4 regions of the Streptomyces sp. NPDC086787 genome follow, and region 2 is predicted to be linked to each of the others. Evidence: riboswitches for the same ligand, from Rfam matches in the RefSeq annotation. Region 2 holds a riboswitch; each other region holds the start of a gene.

The links. A riboswitch is a leader RNA that binds a small molecule or an ion and turns the genes downstream of it on or off. The one in region 2 is predicted to bind cobalamin.
Region 1: another riboswitch for cobalamin. It lies ahead of ACIPK3_RS05810 (cobalamin biosynthesis protein); the one in region 2 lies ahead of ACIPK3_RS08540 (CbtB-domain containing protein).
Region 3: another riboswitch for cobalamin. It lies ahead of ACIPK3_RS03545 (prenyltransferase/squalene oxidase repeat-containing protein); the one in region 2 lies ahead of ACIPK3_RS08540 (CbtB-domain containing protein).
Region 4: another riboswitch for cobalamin. It lies ahead of metE (5-methyltetrahydropteroyltriglutamate--homocysteine S-methyltransferase); the one in region 2 lies ahead of ACIPK3_RS08540 (CbtB-domain containing protein).

The regions. Positions count from the first base shown of each region.
Region 1 is NZ_JBIVBC010000001.1:1,250,429-1,255,585, reverse strand. Features, by position in the region: gene ACIPK3_RS05820 (anion permease) at 41-1,282, shown strand; gene ACIPK3_RS05815 (hypothetical protein) at 1,314-1,541, shown strand; cobalamin riboswitch at 1,671-1,814, shown strand; gene ACIPK3_RS05810 (cobalamin biosynthesis protein) at 1,930-2,880, shown strand; gene ACIPK3_RS05805 (cobyric acid synthase) at 2,877-4,469, shown strand; gene cobN (cobaltochelatase subunit CobN) at 4,466-5,157, shown strand, end outside.
Region 2 is NZ_JBIVBC010000002.1:509,513-514,669, reverse strand. Features, by position in the region: gene ACIPK3_RS08560 (DMT family transporter) at 1-573, shown strand, start outside; gene ACIPK3_RS08555 (histidine phosphatase family protein) at 665-1,255, shown strand; gene ACIPK3_RS08550 (hypothetical protein) at 1,267-1,587, opposite strand; gene ACIPK3_RS08545 (CbtA family protein) at 1,681-2,433, opposite strand; gene ACIPK3_RS08540 (CbtB-domain containing protein) at 2,455-2,676, opposite strand; cobalamin riboswitch at 2,712-2,860, opposite strand; gene ACIPK3_RS08535 (sigma-70 family RNA polymerase sigma factor) at 2,916-4,553, opposite strand; gene ACIPK3_RS08530 (FAD-dependent oxidoreductase) at 4,749-5,157, opposite strand, start outside.
Region 3 is NZ_JBIVBC010000001.1:763,196-768,352, forward strand. Features, by position in the region: gene ACIPK3_RS03535 (CbiQ family ECF transporter T component) at 1-1,055, opposite strand, end outside; gene ACIPK3_RS03540 (SCO2322 family protein) at 1,048-1,683, opposite strand; gene ACIPK3_RS03545 (prenyltransferase/squalene oxidase repeat-containing protein) at 1,680-2,900, opposite strand; cobalamin riboswitch at 3,017-3,147, opposite strand; gene ACIPK3_RS03550 (MBL fold metallo-hydrolase) at 3,210-4,232, opposite strand; gene ACIPK3_RS03555 (aldehyde dehydrogenase) at 4,346-5,157, shown strand, end outside.
Region 4 is NZ_JBIVBC010000011.1:231,627-236,783, reverse strand. Features, by position in the region: gene aceB (malate synthase A) at 1-1,540, shown strand, start outside; gene ACIPK3_RS24995 (3-hydroxybutyryl-CoA dehydrogenase) at 1,537-2,439, shown strand; cobalamin riboswitch at 2,524-2,669, shown strand; gene metE (5-methyltetrahydropteroyltriglutamate--homocysteine S-methyltransferase) at 2,856-5,157, shown strand, end outside.

The DNA of each region.
Region 1 (5,157 bases), on a different contig from region 2:
CGTTCAACCAGCCAATGACCTCGAACGATTGCCTGGGTAAATGGAAAACTTCTCGCTGATCCTCGCGATTGTGGTCGTGACCGCACTCGCGTTCGATTTCACGAACGGTTTTCACGACACCGCCAACGCGATGGCCACGACCATCTCGACCGGCGCGCTCAAGCCCAAGGTCGCGGTGGCCATGTCCGCCGCGCTCAACCTCGTGGGCGCCTTCCTCTCCGTGGAGGTCGCCAACACGATCTCCAAGGGTCTCGTCGACGAGACCGGCATCCGTCCCGAGGTCATCTTCGCCGCCCTGGTCGGCGCGATCCTCTGGAACCTGGTGACGTGGCTGGTGGGACTCCCCTCCAGTTCCTCGCACGCTCTCATGGGCGGCCTGATCGGCGCCACGATCGCCTCGGCCGGCACGGGCGCCGTCCACAGCGACGCGCTCGTCACCAAGGTCCTGATCCCGGCGGTCGCCGCCCCGGTCGTCGCCGGTCTGGCGGCCCTGCTCGCCACCCGCTTCTCCTACGCGCTGAGCAAGGGCTCCGAGACCGAGGCCACCCGCAAGGGCTACCGCGCCGGGCAGATCGCCTCGGCCGGTCTGGTCTCGCTCGCCCACGGCACCAACGATGCGCAGAAGACCATGGGCATCATCACCCTGGCGCTGGTCGCCGGCGGTTCCATCGCCCCCGGCTCCAACCCTCCCACCTGGGTCATCCTCTGCGCGGGTCTCGCGATCGCGCTCGGCACCTACCTCGGCGGCTGGCGCATCATCCGCACCATGGGCAAGGGCCTCACCGACCTTCAGCCGCGGCAGGGGTTCGCCGCCCAGACCAGCGCTGCGACCGCCATCCTGGCCTCCGCGCACCTGGGCTTCTCCCTCTCCACGACGCACGTGGTCTCCGGCTCCGTGATGGGCGCCGGCCTCGGCCGCAAGGGCGGCGTGGTCCGCTGGTCCACCGCGACCCGCATGCTCGTCGCCTGGGTACTGACGCTTCCGGCCGCTGCCCTGGTCGCCGCGCTCGCCGAGTCCGTGACCGACCTCGGTGACTGGGGCACCGCGCTCGTCGCCGTCTTCCTGGTCGCCGCCAGCGCCGCGATCTGGAAGATCTCCCGCCGCGAGGTCGTCGACCACAGCAACGTCAACGAGACCGAGGAGCCGGCGGGCGTGGTGACCACCGCGATCGCCGCCGTGACCCCGCCGCCCACGGCCGCCCTGGCCGAGGAGCTGAAGGCCACGATCCCGTCCCCGGTGCCCGCCTCCGCCGACCCGGCCGCCCCGCCGGCCACCGTCTGACCCCGAGCCCGGTTACTAAGGAAGCATCACCATGAAGATCGACTGGGCAGCTCTCGGCTCCGTCTTCGGCGTCAGCCTCGGAGTCACCGTGGGCCTCGTGGCCCTCTTCACCCTCGGTGTCGCGGGCCTCTCGCGCCGCGAACGCGCCACGGCCCAGGGCGGCGGCGCCACCCTCGCCGCCACGGGCGCCTACGTGTGCTTCGCGGCCTGCGCGTCGGCGGTCGCGTACGGCATCTACCTGATCGTGGTCAAGGCCTGACCGACCCGTGGAAGGCTCCTCCCCGACGCTTGACGGGGAGGAGCCTTTTCGTATGCCGTGACACGGCCGGGCGGGGCCGGTGTGGGGTTCTGCACACTCACCCCGTGCAGGTCAGCGGCGAGTTGACGGCTCTTCCGGGCCCGTGGTGGACTGCCCGGGCCATGTACGGCGGCAGAAGAGGAAGCCGGTGCGAATCCGGCGCGGTCCCGCCACTGTCACCGGGGTATCGGTCCCCGGGAGCCAGGAACTCTCGCCGCCGGTCTCGTCGAACCAGGGCGTGGACACCCTGAGTGAGGACATATCGCCATGCTCGCTCGGCCGTTGAGGGCCAGACAGGCCTTCGGGTACACCACAGGATCGCTGCCCGACCCTTCGGCCGGCTGAGCCGATGCGTGCCGATCGCGTCTTCGCGTACGGCGCCTCCGCCGGCCTCCTCGCCGACCTGATCCTGGGCGATCCGCGCCACGGGCACCCCGTCGCCGCGTTCGGGCGCACGGCCGCCTCCGTGGAACGGGCGCTGTGGCGGGACCACCGCGGCTGGGGGGCCGCGCACACCGCCGTCTGCGTCGGCGGAGCCGTGGCCCTCGGCGCCCTCGCCCACCGGGCAGCCCGCTCCTCCACCGCCGCCTCCGTCGCCCTCACCGCGGCGGCCACCTGGACGGTCGTCGGCGGGAGTTCACTCGCCCGCGAGGCCCGGATCATCGGGCGCGCCCTGGAGGCGGGCGACCTCTCGGCGGCCCGCGCCCGGCTGCCGCACCTGTGCGGCCGGGACCCGCAGGCCCTCGACGCCGACGCCATGGCGCGGGCGGTGGTGGAGTCCGTCGCGGAGAACACCTCGGACGCCGTGGTCGGTGCCCTGGTGTGGGGTGCCGCGGCCGGCGTGCCCGGACTCCTCGGGTTCCGCGCCGTGAACACCCTCGACGCGATGGTCGGCCACAAGTCGCTTCGCCACCGGCGGTTCGGCTGGGCCTCCGCCCGTCTCGACGACGTCGCCGGCTGGCCCGGCGCCCGGCTCACCGCCGTGCTCGCCGCCGTCGCGGGCCCGGATCCGCGCGGCGCGCTGCGCGCCTGGCGGGCGGACGCGCACCGGCACCCGAGCCCCAACGCCGGGCCGGTGGAAGCCTCCTTCGCGGGCGCCCTCGGCGTGCGGCTCGGCGGCACGCTCTCCTACGGAGGCCGGATCGAGCACCGGCCCGTGCTCAACGGCGGTGGCCGCCCCGTGGCCACCGGCGACATCCACCGGGCCGTACGGCTCTCCCGCCGGGTCGGCCTGCTCGCGCTCGGCACGGGAATCGCCGCGCGCGCCATCGTGCGGAAGGCAAGGGGGCACAACTCGTGAACGGCAGGGGTCTACTGGTCGCCGGCACCACGTCGGACGCCGGCAAGAGCGTGGTGACGGCGGGGATCTGCCGGTGGCTGGTACGGCAGGGGGTCAAGGTCGCGCCCTTCAAGGCGCAGAACATGTCGCTCAATTCGTTCGTGACCCGTGAGGGCGCGGAGATCGGCCGGGCGCAGGCGATGCAGGCGCAGGCCTGCCGCGTCGAGCCGACCGCTCTGATGAACCCCGTGCTGCTGAAGCCGGGCGGCGAGCAGAGCAGTCAGGTGGTGCTGCTGGGCAAGCCGGTGGGCGAGATGAGCGCGCGTGGGTTCTTCGGGGAGTCCGGGGGGGCCGGGAAGTCCGGGGAGTCGTCCCCCGGGGCGGGGCTGCACGGTGGACGCCGGCAGCGTCTGCTCGGGACCGTGCTGGAGTGCCTCGCCGAGTTGCGGGGCACGTATGACGCGGTGATCTGTGAAGGGGCCGGCTCTCCCGCCGAGATCAACCTGCGCCGGACCGACATCGTGAACATGGGGATCGCGCGGGGCGCGCGGCTGCCCGTGCTCGTCGTCGGCGACATCGACCGCGGCGGCGTGTTCGCCTCCTTCTTCGGCACCGTGGCCCTGCTCTCCCCCGAGGACCAGGAACTGGTCGCCGGGTTCCTCGTCAACAAGTTCCGGGGCGACGTCGGCCTCCTGGAACCGGGCCTCGACATGCTGCACGGACTCACCGGACGGCACACGTACGGCGTGCTGCCGTTCCGGCACGGGCTCGGTATCGACGAGGAGGACGGGCTGCGTGTCTCCCTGCGCGGAACCGTGCGCGAGTCGAACGTCGCCCCGCCCGTCGGGCAGGACGTGCTGCGCGTGGCGGTCTGCGCCGTGCCGCTGATGTCCAACTTCACCGACGTGGACGCCCTCGCCGCCGAACCCGGCGTCGTCGTACGGTTCGTGGACCGGCCGGAGGAGCTCGCCGACGCCGACCTGGTGATCCTGCCGGGGACCCGGGGAACCGTGCGGGCGCTGGAGTGGCTGCGGGAACGCGGGCTGGCGGACGCGATACGGCGCAGGGCCGCCGAAGGACGGCCCGTGCTCGGCATCTGCGGCGGCTTCCAGGTGCTCGGCGAGCACATCGAGGACGACGTGGAGAGCCGCCGCGGACACGTGGACGGGCTCGGAATCCTGCCCGTCCGGGTGCGGTTCGCCCGGGAGAAGACCCTCACCCGCCCGACCGGGCAGGCCCTCGGTGAGCATGTCGAGGGCTACGAGATCCACCACGGCGTCGCCGAAGTGCTGGGTGGCGACGTGTTCTTCGCCGACGACAGCGGGCACCCCTTGGACGGCTGCCGGGTCGGACAGACCTGGGGCACCCACTGGCACGGCTCCCTGGAGTCGGACGCCTTCCGGCGGGCCTTTTTGCGGGAGGTGGCGGCCGCCGCGGGCCGCCGCTTCGTGCCGGCCCCCGACACCTCGTTCGCCGAGCTGCGCGAGGAGCAGCTCGACCGGCTCGGCGACCTGATCGAACAGCACGCGGACACCGACGCGCTCTGGCGGCTCATCGAGTCGGGCGCGCCACAAGGACTGCCCTTCATTCCACCGGGAGCGCCCGCATGAGCACAGTGTTGTTGTTGTCGACCGCCGACACCGATCTGCTGGCGGCACGGGCCTCCGGCGCGTCCTACCGGATCGGCAACCCCACCCGCGTGGACGTCGCGGAGGAGCTTCCCGGGCTGATCGGGGGCGCGGACATCGCGGTCGTACGGCTGCTGGGCGGAAAGCGCGCCTGGGAGGACGGGCTCGCCGCGCTCAGGGCGTCCGGTGTCCCGACGGTGCTGCTCGGCGGTGAGAGCGTCCCCGACGCCGAGCTGATGGCGGAGTCGTCCGTACCGGCCGGTGTGGTGGCCGAGGCGCTGCGCTACCTGGTCGAGGGCGGCCCCGACAACCTCACCGAACTCGCCCGGTTCCTGTCGGACACCGTGCTGCTGACCGGCGAGGGCTTCGAGGAGCCGCGGAAGATGCCGGAGTACGGCGTCCACGGCGACCGCGCCCGCACCGAGGGCCGCCCCACCGTGGGCGTGCTCTTCTACCGCGCCCACGAACTGAGCGGCAACACCGCCTTCGTGGACACCCTGTGCGAGGCGATCGAGGCGCACGGCGCCAACGCCCTCCCGGTGTACTGCGGTTCGCTGCGCGGCGCCGACGCCGGGCTGTACGAGATCCTCGGCCGGGCGGACGCACTGGTCGCCACCGTGCTCGCGGCGGGCGGCACCCACGCCTCGCAGGCGTCGGCGGGCGGCGACGA
Region 2 (5,157 bases):
CTGGGACTGGTGCTCGCGGCCGCCGCCCCGCACGGCGCGACCCACCAGGCCTCCATGGGGCGCTGGCTCCCCGCGCTGGTCCTGTGCCTGGGGTCGATGGCCGCGGCTCTGCTCCTGGCGCGCCGGAACACCCCGGCGGCCCGTCGCGCCGCGATCCTCGCGGGAGCCTCGGCCGTGGGCAACGCGCTGACCGCCGCCCTGCTGAAATCGGCGACGGGCACCTTCGCCGACCAGGGGTTCACGGCGTTCCTGCGGTCCTGGCAGACCTACGGATTCGCGTTGACGGGCGTGGCCGCGGTGCTGTTCCTGGAGAACTCCCTCCAGGCGGGTCCGCTGTCCGCCGCGCAGCCCGCGCTGACCATCGGGGACGCGACGGTCAGTCTGGCGCTGGGCATCACCCTGTTCGACGAGCGGATCCGTACGGGCTGGTGGCTGCTGCCCGAGGTGCTCGGCGGCCTGCTGATCGTCATGGGTGTGCTGGTGCTCAGCCAGGCGGAGCGGTTCATCGCCCAGCCCGCGCAGGAGAGCCGTGAACCGTGCCGCGGCACGGTGGAGGACCCGCAGCGCAACTGAAGACGCAACAGCGTCGGACCGGCGCCGACGGTCGGCTGTCGGCTGTCGGCCCGTAACCTGTGCTCCGTCGGCAGCAGGAGGGGACCCCCACGTGACGAGTCGCGTCACCTTCATCACGCCCGCCACGGGGCCGTCGCTTCGGCAGGCGCGCTTCGACGACGACGGCCCGGTCGACGAGGCCGGCGCGGCGCGGGCACGGTCGGTGGCCGGCATGCTGCCGTCGGCCGCACACGTGGTCACCTCCCCGAGCGTGCGCTGCCGGGAGACGGCCGCCGCGCTCGGTCTCGACGGCGGGCCGGAACCGCGGCTCGCGGGCCTGGACGTGGGGCGCTGGCGGGGCCGTACCCTCACTGAGGTCGGCACGGCGGAGCCGGAGGCCGTGGCCCGGTGGCTGTCCGACGCGGGCGCCGCGCCGCACGGCGGGGAGTCGGTGCGGGACCTCTGCGGGCGGGTCGCACGCTGGCTGGACGACACCCTGGAGACGGACGGCCGTACGCTCGCGGTGGTCGAGCCCGAGGTCGTGCGGGCGGTGGTCGTTCACGCCCTGGGCATGTCCACGGACGCCTTCTGGCGGTTGGACGCGCCACCTCTGACGGCCGTCGAACTGAGTGGGCGCGCCGGACGCTGGAACGTACGCCTCGGGCGACCGCTTGCCGGTCCGGACGCGGGCACGGCCGACTGACGCCGACGGGCTCAGGAATCGCGGTCCCGGTGGAGACGCAGCCGAGCCGCTATCGCGCAGCGCAGGCACGCGGAGTCCGCGCCGGCAGCGGTGTCGCACGGTTCGGCGGCGCGTGGGTGTTCGTGGCAGTCCAGCGGGGCGGCGACGAGGGACTCCAGGTCCTGGAGGAGTTGCTCGGTGCGCTTGGCCTGCTGGGCGAGTACGCGGACGCGGGCGCTCTGGCCGCCGATCTGGCGTCGGCTGGCCATCAGTTGCTCGTATTCCTCGACGGTGAGGGCGACCGCCTCCCGGCCTCCGAGGGTGATGCGGCGCGGCTGAAGGTGTCTGGCCAACTCGGTCCTCCGCTCCTCGCCCTGTCCTGTGTGCCGGAGAACGCGAGAGGGCCCCCGGATGGTTCCGAAGGGCCCTCTGCTGTCCTGAAGGACTCAGTTGGTGGCGGAAACCGTCCGCCCGGCCGTGGCGGCCGCGGGCTTGGGGTTCAGCTGCCGTTCGGCCAACTCGCCGAAGAGCAGGCCGAATCCGCCCCACAGCACGGCCTGGATGGCCAGCGCCGAGAGCCGGAACCGCCACAGCAGGGCGGCCGGGAAGTCCTTCGGCACCTCGTTGATGACCGGCAGGAAGGCGAACGCCAGCCCGATCACCACGGCGAACGCGGTCACCGCGGTCACGGTGGCCCACCAGTTGCCCAGTGCGGGCGCGAGCCGCTTGCCCAGGATGGTGGCGGCCACGGCCAGCAGCGCGCTGAGCGCCATCATCAGGAAGTAGAGCGTGGTCCGCTTGGAGATGGTGTCGGGGTCGCCGACCGACGGCGGGTTGGCCGGGTACTTCAGGAACGGCACGACATACACGGCCAGCAGCGCGCAGCCGGAGAGCAGCAGCGCGCTCGCCCGGGGGCTGAAGCGGCCGATGCGGCCGAGCGCGAAGCAGAAGGCGAGCGCGGCGATGCCGCCGAAGGCCACGCCGTAGACCAGGACACCGGTGGCGAGTCCGGCGGTGGACTGGAGGGAGCGGGAGACGACTTCCATCTCGTGCTCGTGGGAGTGGGCGTCCTCGAAGCTGATCGCGCTGTCGACGTTCGGCTCACCGAGGAAGTAGGCCACGATCAGGGCGAGCACGCCGGCCGCCAGGCCGGCGAGCATGCCCCGGACGAGAAGGTTGCGCACGGTTGCGGAGTTCATGATGGTGCGGCGTCCCTCGGGTCAGTGGCAGGGGAAGCCGAGCAGGTGGCGGGCGTCGTGAACCCACTCATGGACGTCCGTGCCGTTGATCACGGAGGTGGCGCCCTGTTCGGCGCCGACGAAGTAGAGCAGGACGAGCATGAGGACGCCGAAGAAGACCGCCCAGGGTGCTATTGCCTTCAGCGGCAGCGTGGCGGGAACGGCGGGGGTGTTGGCTGTCGGCTGGGCGACGGTCTGCGCCATGGCAGGACCTCCTCTGGGAGTTCGCGTCCCATCTCGGTGGTGCACATGACGACGGCCACGGGTCTGACTCACAAGGTGCTCCAGAGAACTGGGGCGTCTCGCTCACAGTGGCGCGACCGTGCCGGACTCACACCGGCTTCCGTCTCGCCGTCGTCGATATCGGACCGACCGTACCGCGTGACGCGGGCACGGCCAAGACCGCGCCCGCGTCACGTGATCTTCCTCTCCGAGGAGCAGTGCTACTTGGCGCCGAAGTCCTGCGTCCACCACGGTCCGCCGGACCCGTTGTGCACGCCGACGCCGAGTTCCTTGAACGAGCAGTTGAGGATGTTGGCGCGGTGGCCGGAGCTGTGCATCCAGGCGTCCATCACCGACGCCGGGGTCTGCTGGCCCGCGGCGATGTTCTCGCCGTACGTGGACCAGCGGTAGCCGGCGGCGGTGATGCGCTCGCCGGGGCCCTTGCCGTCGGGGTTGGTGTGGTCGAAGAAGCCGCGTGCGGCCATGTCGTCGGAGTGCTTCTGCGCGGCGTCGCGCAGCTGGGAGTTGTCGGTGACCGGGCCGCAGCCGGCGGCCGAGCGCTCCTTGTTGACCAGCGCGATGACCTGGCCGACGGTTCCCGCGGGGGCCGACTGCGTGGTCGTGGTGCTGGACCGGCGCGACGGGGTGGCGGGCTTCGCGGGCTTGGGGGCGGTCCTGGTCCTGCGGGCGGTCGGGGAGGAACTCGGGCTCTTCGACGGGGAGGCGGAGGGCGAGGAGGACACGGACGGCGACGCCGACGGTACGGGGGAGGTCGCCGGGGCGTCGGCCGCCTCGATCTCCGCGAGCGGTGTGGTGGGCGTCTTGGCCGCGGTGTCCGTCCCGGTGCCGGGATCCGTGCCGAAGTACCAGATGCCGGTGCCGAGCAGGCAGGCCGCGGCGACCGCGCCGCCGAGGGCCCGCTGCCGGTTGCGGCGCTGCCTGCGCGCCGCTGCCCGGGAGGTCGTCTGACCGCCGTCGGAGCGGCGCCTGGCGGCGGCCCTGCCGCCCCCGGCGGGACCGCCCGTCGCGCCCAGCGCCGTTGTTGCGGCCACCGGGGCCGTCGCGCCGAGGCCGGCCCGCGCGCCCGCCAGCAGCGCGGCGGTCACCGGGACCAGCGCCAGGCCGGCGAGCAGGCCCTCGACGGGCATGAGTCCGCTCCACCGGCCCGCGCAGCTCACGCAGTCGCGGGCGTGGCGGGCTATTCGCTTGCGCCACAGCGCGGAGGGCCGGCCGTCCCAGGTGCCCAGCATGCCGCGCAGTTCCTCGCAGGGCGGCTGCGCCTCGAGGGCTCGTACGACGACTCGCGCCGCGTCGAGCTGTGCCTTCATCCGCTGCACCTGCACCGCGGTGTGCTGCGGGGACAGTTCCAGGGCCTGCGCGACCTCCGCGCGGGTCAGTTCGCCGGCGCACTCCAGCCACCACAGGGACAGCAGGCTCTGGTCGTCGGGCTCCAGCCAGCGGGTCGCGCGGGCGGTCTCCTGGCGCTGCCCGGACAGTTGCAGCCGCAGCATGGTCAGGTCCACGAAGTCGGCGCCGGGGTCCGCGGACTCGGCGGCCTCCTCCACGGCACCCGGGGCCAACTGGCGGTCCTGCCAGTGCGCCCGGACGCGGTTCATGGCGATGGCCACGAGCCAGGAGCGGAAGTTCTCCGGGTCACGCAGGCCGCCCAGCCCGTTCAGGGCCCGCAGCATGGTGTCCTGTACGACGTCGTCGACGTCGACCGAGCCGTTCAGGGCCCGGCCCACGACGTTGTACACGAGCGGCAGGTACGCGTTGACCAGCGCGTCCTGCGCCGCCTGGTCGCCCTCGCGGGCGGCGGCGACGAGTGCGGCCGAGTTCACCATGTCCTGTGTGCTCATAAGAAGACTTCCCTGTCCTTGACGCCCGACGATGATGTCCGATGACTGGGAGACCTCCACGAGCGTCCCCGATAACAGTTCTTGGGACAGTAGTTCGGGGGTTGCTCACATCAGGGAGGGAGTTGGGAGCCTTCGTACCGGTATGCCCTCCATAGGGTGTTGTGCACGTCACACCCCGGTCGACGGTCGGACCGTTCAGTGATGCCGGGTCATGTGGGCGAGGGCCTGTTCGGCGCCGTCGGGCGCGAAGGCGCCGTCGATGCCCTCGGCGGCTCCCTCGGCGGCCTCGGCGGACCGCGGCAGCAGGACGCTCTCGTAGGCGGTGACGGCATCGTCGAGGGTGGGTCCGGCGGCGAGGGCACGGGCGAGGTCGGCACCGTCGAGCATGGCGAGGTTGGCGCCCATGCCGGAGAACGGCGACATGACGTGCGCGGCGTCACCCAGGAGGGTCACCCCGGGGGTGTGCTCCCAGGTGTGCGGGACGGGCAGGGCGTACAGGGGCCGGTTGACGTAGCCGGTGTCGGTTTCGGTGATGAACCCGAGCAGGTCGTCGCTCCAGCCGGTGAACGCCTTGAGGAGCGCGTCGCGTACGGCGTCGGCGTCG
Region 3 (5,157 bases), on a different contig from region 2:
CGGCGGACGACGAAGGCGGGCAGCAGCGCGAGGAGTACCGAGGCCGCCGGGAATACGGGCAGGGCGGGCGCGACCAGCGGGACCACCCCGGGGTGCAGCGCGTCGGGATCGGACACGGAGGCCAGCGTGAGCAGCGCGGCGGCCCCGGCGCCGGACCCCGCGACCAGCCAGGCGCGCAGATCCCAGGGGTCGGGGCGGTAGCGGGTGCGCAGGGTACGGCGGCCACCGAGGCGCAGGCCCGCGAGGGCGGCGGCGACCCCGGCGAGCAGCACCGGCAGGCCGTAGGTGCCGCCCTCGGCGGTGAGCAGCCCGTACGTTCCCGCGCACACGCCGAGCAGGCCGCCGAGGGTCAGCGCGGCGGTGGTGCGGCGCACCGGTGCTGGGACGTCGGCGCTGCGGCCGTATCCGCGCGCGTCCATCGCGGCGGCCAGCGCGACCGACCGCTCCAGCGCGCCCTCCAGGACCGGCAGGCCCACGTGCAGCAGCCCGCGCACCCCCCGGTCCGGACGGCCGCGCAGCCGGCGGGCGGCCCGCAGCCGCCGTACGTCGGCGACCAGGTTCGGGGCGAAGGTGAGGGCGACGACCACGGCCACACCCATCTCGTACAGGGCGCCGGGCAGCGACTTGAGGAGGCGGGCCGGGTTGGCGAGGGCGTTCGCCGCGCCCACGCAGATGAGCAGCGTGGCCAGCTTGAGACCGTCGTACAGCGCGAAGACACAGGCCTCCGCGGTGACCGGGCCGCCCAGCCGGATGCCCTGCGCCCATTGCGGGAGCGGCACCTCGGGGAGCGTCACGAGCACATGCGTGCCGGGGATGGGGGAGCCGAGGAGCACCGCGAAGACGAGCCGGACGGCCAGCACGGCGAGCGCCAGCCGGACGAAGGCCGCGTAGGAGCGGGACCAGGGGGCCGCGGTGCGGTGGGTGGCGACCACATAGCCGGTCGCGGCGACGAGCAGGCCGAGCAGGAGCGGGTTGGTGGTGCGGGTGGCGGCCGTGCCGAGCCCCAGGGCCCACAGCCACCAGGCGCCGGGGTGCAGGCCGCTCCGGCTACGCATCCCTGCGCCGCCGCGCCTGCCACAGGGCCGCGCCGCCGAGCAGTACGACCGCTCCCGCGCCCGCGTACAGGCCCACCGACGGGCCGCCGTCGCCCCCGCCGGGGGCCTTCGGCGCCGGCTTCCCGGCCGCCACCTGCTCACCGCAACCCCGCTGCGGGTAGCCCGAGATGGCGCACAGCAGGGCGTTGGTGTCATAGCGCAGGGGCTTCGCCACCGAGGCCAGGGCCTCGGCCGTCGTCGCGTCCCCGGCCACCCGGGCGCACGCCGTCCGGGGCGCGGGCGGGTGCTCCCCGGAGGACGCGTCGGCGGCCGTACCGAAGTCGATGACCAGCGCCACCCGCTTCCTTCCCGGAGCGGCGGGCGTGCCCGCGCAGATGGAACGGAAGTCCGCCGTGCCGCGCGGCCGGGTCGCGTCCGCGGAGTCCTCGCTCACCGCGAAGCGGAAGCCCTGGACGTCCCCGTCGGCGGGACGGGCCGTCGACGGCCCCTGGGTGGCGTACGTCCAGCCCTGGCCGTCGCGCTCCCAGAAGGACCAGTAGCGGTACCCGGCCGCGTCGGCCCGGCCCACGGCCGCGCCGAGTATCAGCGTGGCCAGGAGCAGCGGCAGGGCACGGCGGACAGCGGTCACGGCTGCTGCCGCTTCTTACGGCCGCTGAGCAGGAAACCGGCGCCGATGCCCGCGACCAGGCCGACGCCGACGATCCACCACACGCCGTAGCCCGAGTCGGACTTGTCCGCCTTCTCGGTATCGGCCCCGGTGGGCTTCTTCATCTCCTGCGGGGCGGGCCCGGTCGCGTTGAGCGCCTTCACGAGGTCCGTGCCGCCGAAGTCGCGCGGGTTCCCGCCCACGACGTGCGCGGCGAGGATCAGCTCGGCGTAGGCCGCCGGGCCGCTCTGCTGCGCCCACTTGACGGAGTTCTTCTCCAGCCAGGCGTACGGCTTCCGTGCCTGCTCGGTGTAGCCCTGCGCGGCGAGCGCGACGACCGTGTAGGCGGTGCTGCCGTGGTCGGGCTGGGGCTCGGCGCCGGCGAGCGCGGACTCCAGGTGGCCGCCGGTGCGGTGCAGTTCGGCGGTCAGGTAGGCGGTGCCGTTGCGGGCGATGTCCTCGGGCTTGAGGTCGGTGCCGGAGCACTTGGCGTCGCCCGACCGCGCCTTCCCGGCGGTCGTCGCGAGCCCCTTGTTCAGCGCGCCGAGCACACCGGCCGCCGTCGCGTACGCGTTGGCGGAGAGCTTGGCGCCCTTCATCGGCGGGAGGCCGAGCGCGCCGCCGCCGTCCTTGCCGCAGGGCACGGCCAGCGCGGCCAGCGCGTCGTACGGGTTCTTGCCGCCCTTGCTGACCCCGGCGGGGTTCTCGCCCACCGCGGTGAGCGCGGCGATGACGCCCCCGGTGGTGTTCGCGTCGCTGCCCGAACCCGGGTAGCCCCAGCCGCCGTCCGCGCTCTGCTGAGCCTTGAGCCAGGTCACCGCCTTGCCGGCCTCGGCGTCGTGACCGCCGATCGCCTTCAGGGCCTGCACGGCGACGGCGGTCATGTCGGCCGTGGCCGTACCGGCGGCACAGGGCTTGGTGGCGTCGGCGCGGAACGCGGCGAAGGAGCCGTCGGCGCACTGCTGCCCGGTCAGCCAGTCCACGGCCTTGTCGGCCGGCGTCAGGCCGACCGCGTGCTGGGCGAGCAGGGTGAGGGACTGGCGCCAGACGCCGTCGAACTTCGGATCGGCGTTGCCGTACAGCCCGGACGGCAGTGCGGCCGACGGGGACGGGGACGCGGACGGGGCGGCCATGGCGGGCGCGGCCGTGCCGATCACGGCGACGGCGGCCAGGACCGCTGCGCTGCGGTGGATGTTCATGATCGGCGGATGCCTCTCCTTGCGGGGAGCCGCGCAGCACAGGGGACACCCCGGGCGGCTCGACTCCGTAAACCTCGACGGTGTCGTGCGCGGGCGAGCCCCGACACACCTGAGCCGGGTCAACTGTCCGTCCGGGGAGGTCCGGCTTGCCGTCCCTCGGGACGGTTCACGGTTGCGGGTCAGCGCCGGGTTCGCACCGGCTTTCCCCCGTACGGGTGTGACGACGACCCGGCTACTGTACCGGCCGGTCGGCGCGGGGCCCGAGTGGTGCTCGGCACACCGCCGGGCGGGGCGGGCCCGGGGCGCTCGTCACACCGCCACGTAGGCCACCGGCGAGGTCCCCGGCACCGCTTCCGCCCGGCCCTGTTTCACCAGACGGCGCAGATGGGACTCGGCCTCCGAGACCGCGATGTTGCGGGAGCCGTGGCGGATCTGCTCCCAGGGGCGGTTCCACTCCATGCGTTCGGCCAGCTGCCAGGGGGTGAGAGGCTCGGCGAGCAGGGCCAGCAGGCCGGCGAGGCGGTCCTCGTGGTGGACGAGCAGCTCCCGCACGCGCGCGGCCGCGTCGGTGAACGCGTGCTGGTGGGCGGGGAGCACCTCGGCGGGAGCGAGACGGCCGACGCGCTCCAGGGAGTCGAGGTAGTCGCCGAGCGGGTCGGTGACGGTCATGTCGTCCGGGTCCTCGTAGAGGCCGATGTGCGGGGTGATCCCCGGGAGCAGGTGATCGCCCGAGAACAGCCGCCCATGGCCGGGCAGTTGGGCCGGGTGCTCCTCCTCCAGGTGCAGACAGACGTGGCCCGGCGTGTGCCCCGGGGTCCAGATGGCGCGCAGCCGGCGGCCCGGCAGGTCGAGGAGTTCGCCGGGGACGATCTCCCGGTCCGGCAGTGCGGGGGAGAGGCCGGGCAGGGTGCGGCGGGCGGTGCGCAGCGGTGCCACGTGCTCCTCGGGTGCGCCGGCCGCGTCGAGTTTGGCGGCCATGTACGCGAACCAGCGCTCCGGCCGGTTCTGCCGTGCGCGCCGCACGATCGCGATGTCGGCCGCGTGCATCGCGACCCAGGCTCCGGAGGCCTCCCGCACCTGCCCCGACAGCCCGTGGTGGTCCGGGTGGTGGTGGGTGACGACCACGCCCCGGATCTCCGCGACCGAGGTGCCGCACGAGGTCAGCCCGGCCACGAGGGCGTCCCAGGAGGCCGGGTCGTCCCAGCCGGTGTCCACCAGCACCGGCCCCCGGTCGGTGTCCACGACGTACACCAGTGTGTGGCCGAGCGGGTTGTCCGGGATGGGCACGGCCAGGGAACGCACCCCGCCGCCGTGATCGAACGTCTTCGTCATCTGACCTCCGCCCGGGACCATTGCCCACCCAAACTAGAACTGATATCAGTTCTGATACAGCGTCAGAAATGAAACAGCGTCAGAAAAACGCGTGCCGCAGGAGGCAGTCGGTCATGACCGAGCTCGTGGAACACGGACAGCTGTTCATCGGAGGGGAGTTGACCGACCCGGTCGGCGGGGACGTCATCGAGGTCGTCTCCCCCCATACCGAGGAGGTCATCGGCAGGGTCCCGCACGCCTCGCGCGAGGACGTGGACCGGGCCGTGGCGGTGGCGCGGCGCGCGTTCGACGAGGGGCCCTGGCCGCGGACGAGCCTCGACGAGCGGATCGAGGTGGTCACCCGCATCAAGGACGCGATCGCCGCCCGGCACGAGGAGATCGCCCGGGTGATCTCCGCCGAGAACGGGTCGCCGTACTCCTGGAGCGTCCTCGCCCAGGCGCTCGGCGCGATGATGGTGTGGGACGCGGCGATCAGGGTCGCCCGCGACTTCACCCACGAGGAGACCCGCGACGGCGTCCTCGGGAGGATCCTCGTGCGCCGCGAACCGGTCGGCGTGGTCGCGGCCGTCATCCCGTGGAACGTCCCGCAGTTCGTCGCGGCCGCCAAACTCGCGCCCGCCCTGCTCACCGGCTGCACGGTGGTGCTCAAGCCGTCGCCCGAGTCGCCGCTGGACGCCTACCTGCTCGGTGAGATCGCGAAGGAGGCCGGGCTGCCGGACGGCGTGCTGTCGATCCTGCCCGCCGACCGTGAGGTGAGCGAGTACCTGGTCGGGCACCCCGGCGTCGACAAGGTGTCCTTCACCGGCTCGGTCGCGGCCGGCAAGCGCGTGATGGAGGTGGCCTCCCGCAACCTCACCCGGGTGACGCTGGAACTGGGCGGCAAGTCGGCGGCGGTTGTGCTGCCCGACGCGGACCTCGCGACGGC
Region 4 (5,157 bases), on a different contig from region 2:
CCGGCACGACGAGATCCTCACCCCCGCCGCCCTCGACTTCGTCGGCCGACTCGCCGCCGAGTTCGGCGAGCGCCGCGACGGCCTGCTGAAGGAACGCCGTCGGCAGGCGATCCGTCTCGCGGCCGGGTCCCCGCTCGACTTCCCCATGGTCACCTCCGCCGTCCGGGCGGATCCCACCTGGCGGGTCGCGCCGCCCGCGCCCGGTCTGACCGACCGCCGCGTGGAGATCACCGGGCCGCCCGAACGCCGTATGGCTGTCAACGCCCTCAACTCCGGCGCTCAGGTGTGGATGGCCGACTTCGAGGACGCCACCTCACCCACCTGGGACAACATCATCGGCGGCCAGCTCACCCTGCTCGACGCCATCGAGCGGCGCATCGACTTCACCATCGACGACGGCAGGGAGTACCGCCTCGGCGAACAGCTCGCCACCATCGTCGTACGGCCGCGCGGCTGGCACCTGGACGAGGAGCACCTGGAGTACGACGGCCGTCCCGTGCCCGCCGCCCTCGTCGACTTCGGCCTGTACTTCTTCCACTGCGCGCAGCGGCAGATCGACGCCGGGTACGGCCCGTACTTCTACCTCCCCAAGCTGGAGAACCGCTACGAGGCCCGGCTGTGGAACGACATCTTCGTCCGCGCCCAGGAACTGCTCGGCATCCCGAGCGGCACGGTCCGCGCCACCGTCCTCATCGAGACGATCACCGCCGCCTTCGAGATGGAGGAGATCCTCCACGAGCTGCGCGAGCACAGCGCGGGACTCAACGCGGGCCGCTGGGACTATCTGTTCAGCCTGATCAAGACCGTCGGCCACCGCACCGACTTCCTCCTCCCCGACCGCGCGAAGGTCACGATGACCGCCCCCTTCATGCGGGCCTACACCGAACTCCTCGTGCGCACCTGTCACCGGCGCGGAGCCCACGCCATCGGCGGCATGGCCGCCCAGGTGCCGGCCAAGGACCCGGTCGCGAACGAGGCGGTCCTCGCCACGGTGCGGCTGGACAAGGAGCGCGAGGCGGAGGACGGCTTCGACGGCTCCTGGGTCGCCCACCCGGGGCTGGTGCGCGTGTGCCGTGAGGTGTTCGACGGCGTGCTCGGCGACCGGCCTCACCAGCTGGACCGCGCCCGTGACGACGTCGAGGTGACGCCCTCGGACCTGCTGTCGGTGCGCCGGATCGGCGGGCCGCCCACCGACGAGGGCGTCCGGACGAACATCGCGGTGGCCCTCGGCTACTTCGACGCCTGGCTGCGCGGCCAGGGCGCGGTGGCGCTGAACGGTCTGATGGAGGACGCCGCCACGGCCGAGATCGCCCGCGTGCAGATCTGGCAGTGGCTGCGGCACCGGGTGATCGACCGCGAGACGGTCCTGCGCGTTCTCGACGAGGAGGTCACCGCTCTCGAAGCGGTCCGGCCCTGGGCGCCGGTCGAGGAGGCGCGAGAGCTGTTCGAGCGGACCGCGCTCGCCGGTGAACTGCCGCTCTTCTTCACCCCGGACGCCTACTCCCGTCGCCTCGTGCGGCGGACGGAGCGCCGGTCATGAGCGCCGGCATCGAGCGGGTGGGTGTCGTCGGCGGCGGACAGATGGGTGCCGGGATCGCCGAAGTGTGCGCGCTGGCCGGCCTGGACACCGTGGTCTGCGAGGCCGAGGCCACCGCCGCCCGCGCGGCGTGGGAACGGGTGACCCGCTCGCTCGACCGGGCCGTCCGGCGCGGCCGACTGGAGCCCGCCGCCGCCCAGGACGCCCTCGCCCGCCTCGTGTTCACCGGCGAACCGGACGACCTGGCCGACCGGCAGCTCGTCATCGAGGCCGTCACGGAGAACGCCGACGCGAAGACCGAGATCCTCGCCGCCCTCGACAAGATCGTCGAGGACCCGGCGGCGGTGCTGGCGACCAACACGTCCTCACTGCCCGTCATGCGCCTGGGCATGGCCACCGGCCGCGCCGACCGGGTCGTGGGCCTGCACTTCTTCAACCCCGTCCCGGTGCTGCCGCTGGTCGAGGTCGTGTCGTCCCTGCACACCGCGCCCGGGACCGTGTCCGCCGTGGAACGCTTCGCCACCGAGACCCTGGGCAAGAGGGTCATCCACTCCCGGGACCGCGCGGGCTTCGTCGTCAACGCCCTCCTCGTCCCCTACCTCCTCTCCGCGATCCGCATGGCCGAGTCCGGCTTCGCCACCGCCGAGGACATCGACACCGGCATGGAACTGGGCTGCGCCCACCCCATGGGGCCGCTGAGACTGGCCGACCTGATCGGCCTGGACACCGTCGCCTCGATCGCCGAATCACTCTACGAGGAGTTCCGTGAACCCCTCTACGCCCCTCCCCCGCTGCTCCAGCGCATGGTCGAGGCGGGGCTCCTGGGCCGCAAGACCGGCCGTGGGTTCCACGCGTACGCGCACCCCCCGTCACCCTCGTGGACCGACTCGCCGTCCGAATGATGGAGTTGACGCCTCGCAGCACCGGACAACCCCTTAGGCTGGCCGGTGCAGCTGGTTCGTCCCGTCCGCCAGGCGGGACGTCGCAAGAGGGAACCCGGTGGGAATCCGGGACTGCCCCGCAGCGGTGAGTGGGAACGACCGCCGTCATACGCACTGGGTCCACGGGATCCGGGAAGCGACGGCCAGTAGGTGTCTCGTACGACGGGGCGTGCCCGCGAGTCCGAAGACCTGCCCGTTGCCCGCGCGCGCACGATGCGCACGCGGATATCCCGGTGACCTCGTGGGCGGGTCGGCGTACATATCAGGCGGACGACCGCGCCGTGCCGCGCGGGACCGGGTCCGTCCGGTGCTGTCACGCTTCGCGTCCCCGTCCCGCCACCGGGATCTCAGGGAATCGTCTCGCGAAGGAGATCTCCGTGACCGCCAAGTCCGCAGCCGCGGCAGCACGGGCCACCGTGTACGGCTACCCCCGCCAGGGACAGAACCGGGAACTCAAGAAGGCCATCGAGGGCTACTGGAAGGGCCGCGTCACTGCGGACGCCCTCCGGGACACCGCGGCCGAACTGCGCCACGGCAACTGGCGGCAGCTCGCCGAGGCCGGCATCCACGAGGTGCCGACCGGTGACTTCTCGTACTACGACCACGTCCTCGACACCACGGTCATGGTCGGCGCGATCCCCGAGCGCCACCGCGCCGCCGTCGCCGCCGACGCCCTGGACGGCTACTTCGCCATGGCCCGCGGCGCCCAGGATGTCGCGCCGCTGGAGATGACCAAGTGGTTCGACACCAACTACCACTACCTGGTGCCCGAATTGGGACCGGACACGGCGTTCGCGGCCAACTCCTCCAAGCAGGTGGCCGAGTTGCGGGAGGCACTCGCCCTCGGCCTCACCGCCCGGCCGGTGCTCGTCGGCCCGGTCACCTATCTGCTGCTCGCCAAGTCCGCCCCGGGGGTGGCCGCGGACTTCGATCCGCTGACGCTGCTGGACCGTCTGCTGCCGGTGTACGCCGAGGTCCTGGCCGCCCTGCGCGCCGAAGGCGCGCAGTGGGTGCAGCTCGACGAACCCGCTCTGGTCCAGGACCGCACCCCGGCAGAGCTGAACGCCGCCGCGCGCGCCTACCGCGACCTCGGAGAACTCACCGACCGGCCGAAGCTGCTGGTCGCCTCGTACTTCGACCGGCTGGGCGAGGCCCTGCCGGTGCTCGCCAAGGCGCCGGTCGAGGGGATCGCCCTGGACTTCACGGGGCCCGCCGCGGCCAACCTGGACGCGCTCGCGGCCGTGGGCGGGCTGCCCGGCAGGCGGCTGGTCGCCGGTGTGGTCAACGGCCGCAACATCTGGGTCAATGACCTGGAGCGGTCCCTGTCCACGCTCGGCACCCTGCTGGGCCTGGCCGACCGGGTCGATGTGGCCGCCTCCTGCTCGCTGCTGCACGTGCCCCTCGACGCCACCGCGGAACGGGACATCGAGCCGCAGATCCTGCGCTGGCTCTCCTTCGCCCGGCAGAAGACGAGCGAGATCGTCACACTGGCGAAGGGGCTCGCCCAGGGCGCCGACACCATCACCGCCGAACTCGCCGCCAACCGCGCCGACCTGGCCTCCCGCGCCGGATCGCCGATCACCCACGACCCGGCGGTACGCGCCCGCGCCACCGCGGTCACCGACGCCGACGCCCGCCGCTCACAGTCGTACGCCGAACGGACCGCCGCCCAACGCGCGGCCCTGCGGCTGCCGTTGCTGCCGATCACGACCATCGGCTCCTTCCCGCAGACCGGCGAACTGCGTACCGCACGCGCCGACCTGCGGGCCGGGCGGATCGGCACCGTCGGCTACGAGGACCACGTCAGGACCGAGATCCAGGAGGTGATCGCCTTCCAGGAGAAGGCCGGCCTCGACGTCCTGGTGCACGGCGAGGCCGAACGCAACGACATGGTGCAGTACTTCGCCGAGCAGCTCACCGGCTGTCTCGCCACCCAGCACGGCTGGGTCCAGTCCTACGGCACCCGTTACGTCCGCCCGCCGATCCTCGCCGGGGACATCTCCCGGCCCGAGCCGATGACCGTACGCTGGACGACGTACGCCCAGTCCCTCACCGACCGTCCGGTCAAGGGCATGCTCACCGGTCCGGTCACCATGCTCGCCTGGTCCTTCGTACGCGACGACCAACCCCTCGCCGACACCGCCCGCCAAGTCGCCCTCGCCCTGCGCGACGAGGTCAACGACCTGGAGGAGGACGGCACTTCCGTCATCCAGGTGGACGAACCGGCGCTCCGCGAGACACTGCCCCTGCGGGCCGCGGACCGGCCCGCCTACCTGGACTGGGCGACGGAGGCCTTCCGGCTGTCCACCAGCGGCGTGCGTCCCGACACCCAGATCCACACCCACATGTGCTACGCCGAGTTCGGCGACATCGTCCAGGCCATCGACGACCTCGACGCCGACGTCATCAGCCTGGAGGCCGCCCGCTCACACATGCAGGTGGCTCGCGAACTAGCCGCCCACGGTTACCCCCGCGAGGCCGGACCCGGTGTCTACGACATCCACTCCCCGCGCGTACCCAGCACCGAGGAGGCCGCCGATCTGCTGCGCACCGCCCTCTCGGCCATCCCCGCCGAACGTCTCTGGGTCAACCCCGACTGCGGCCTGAAGACCCGCGGCTGGCCCGAGACCCGGGCCTCCCTGGAGAACCTGGTCGCCGCCGCCCACACGGTCCGGGGCG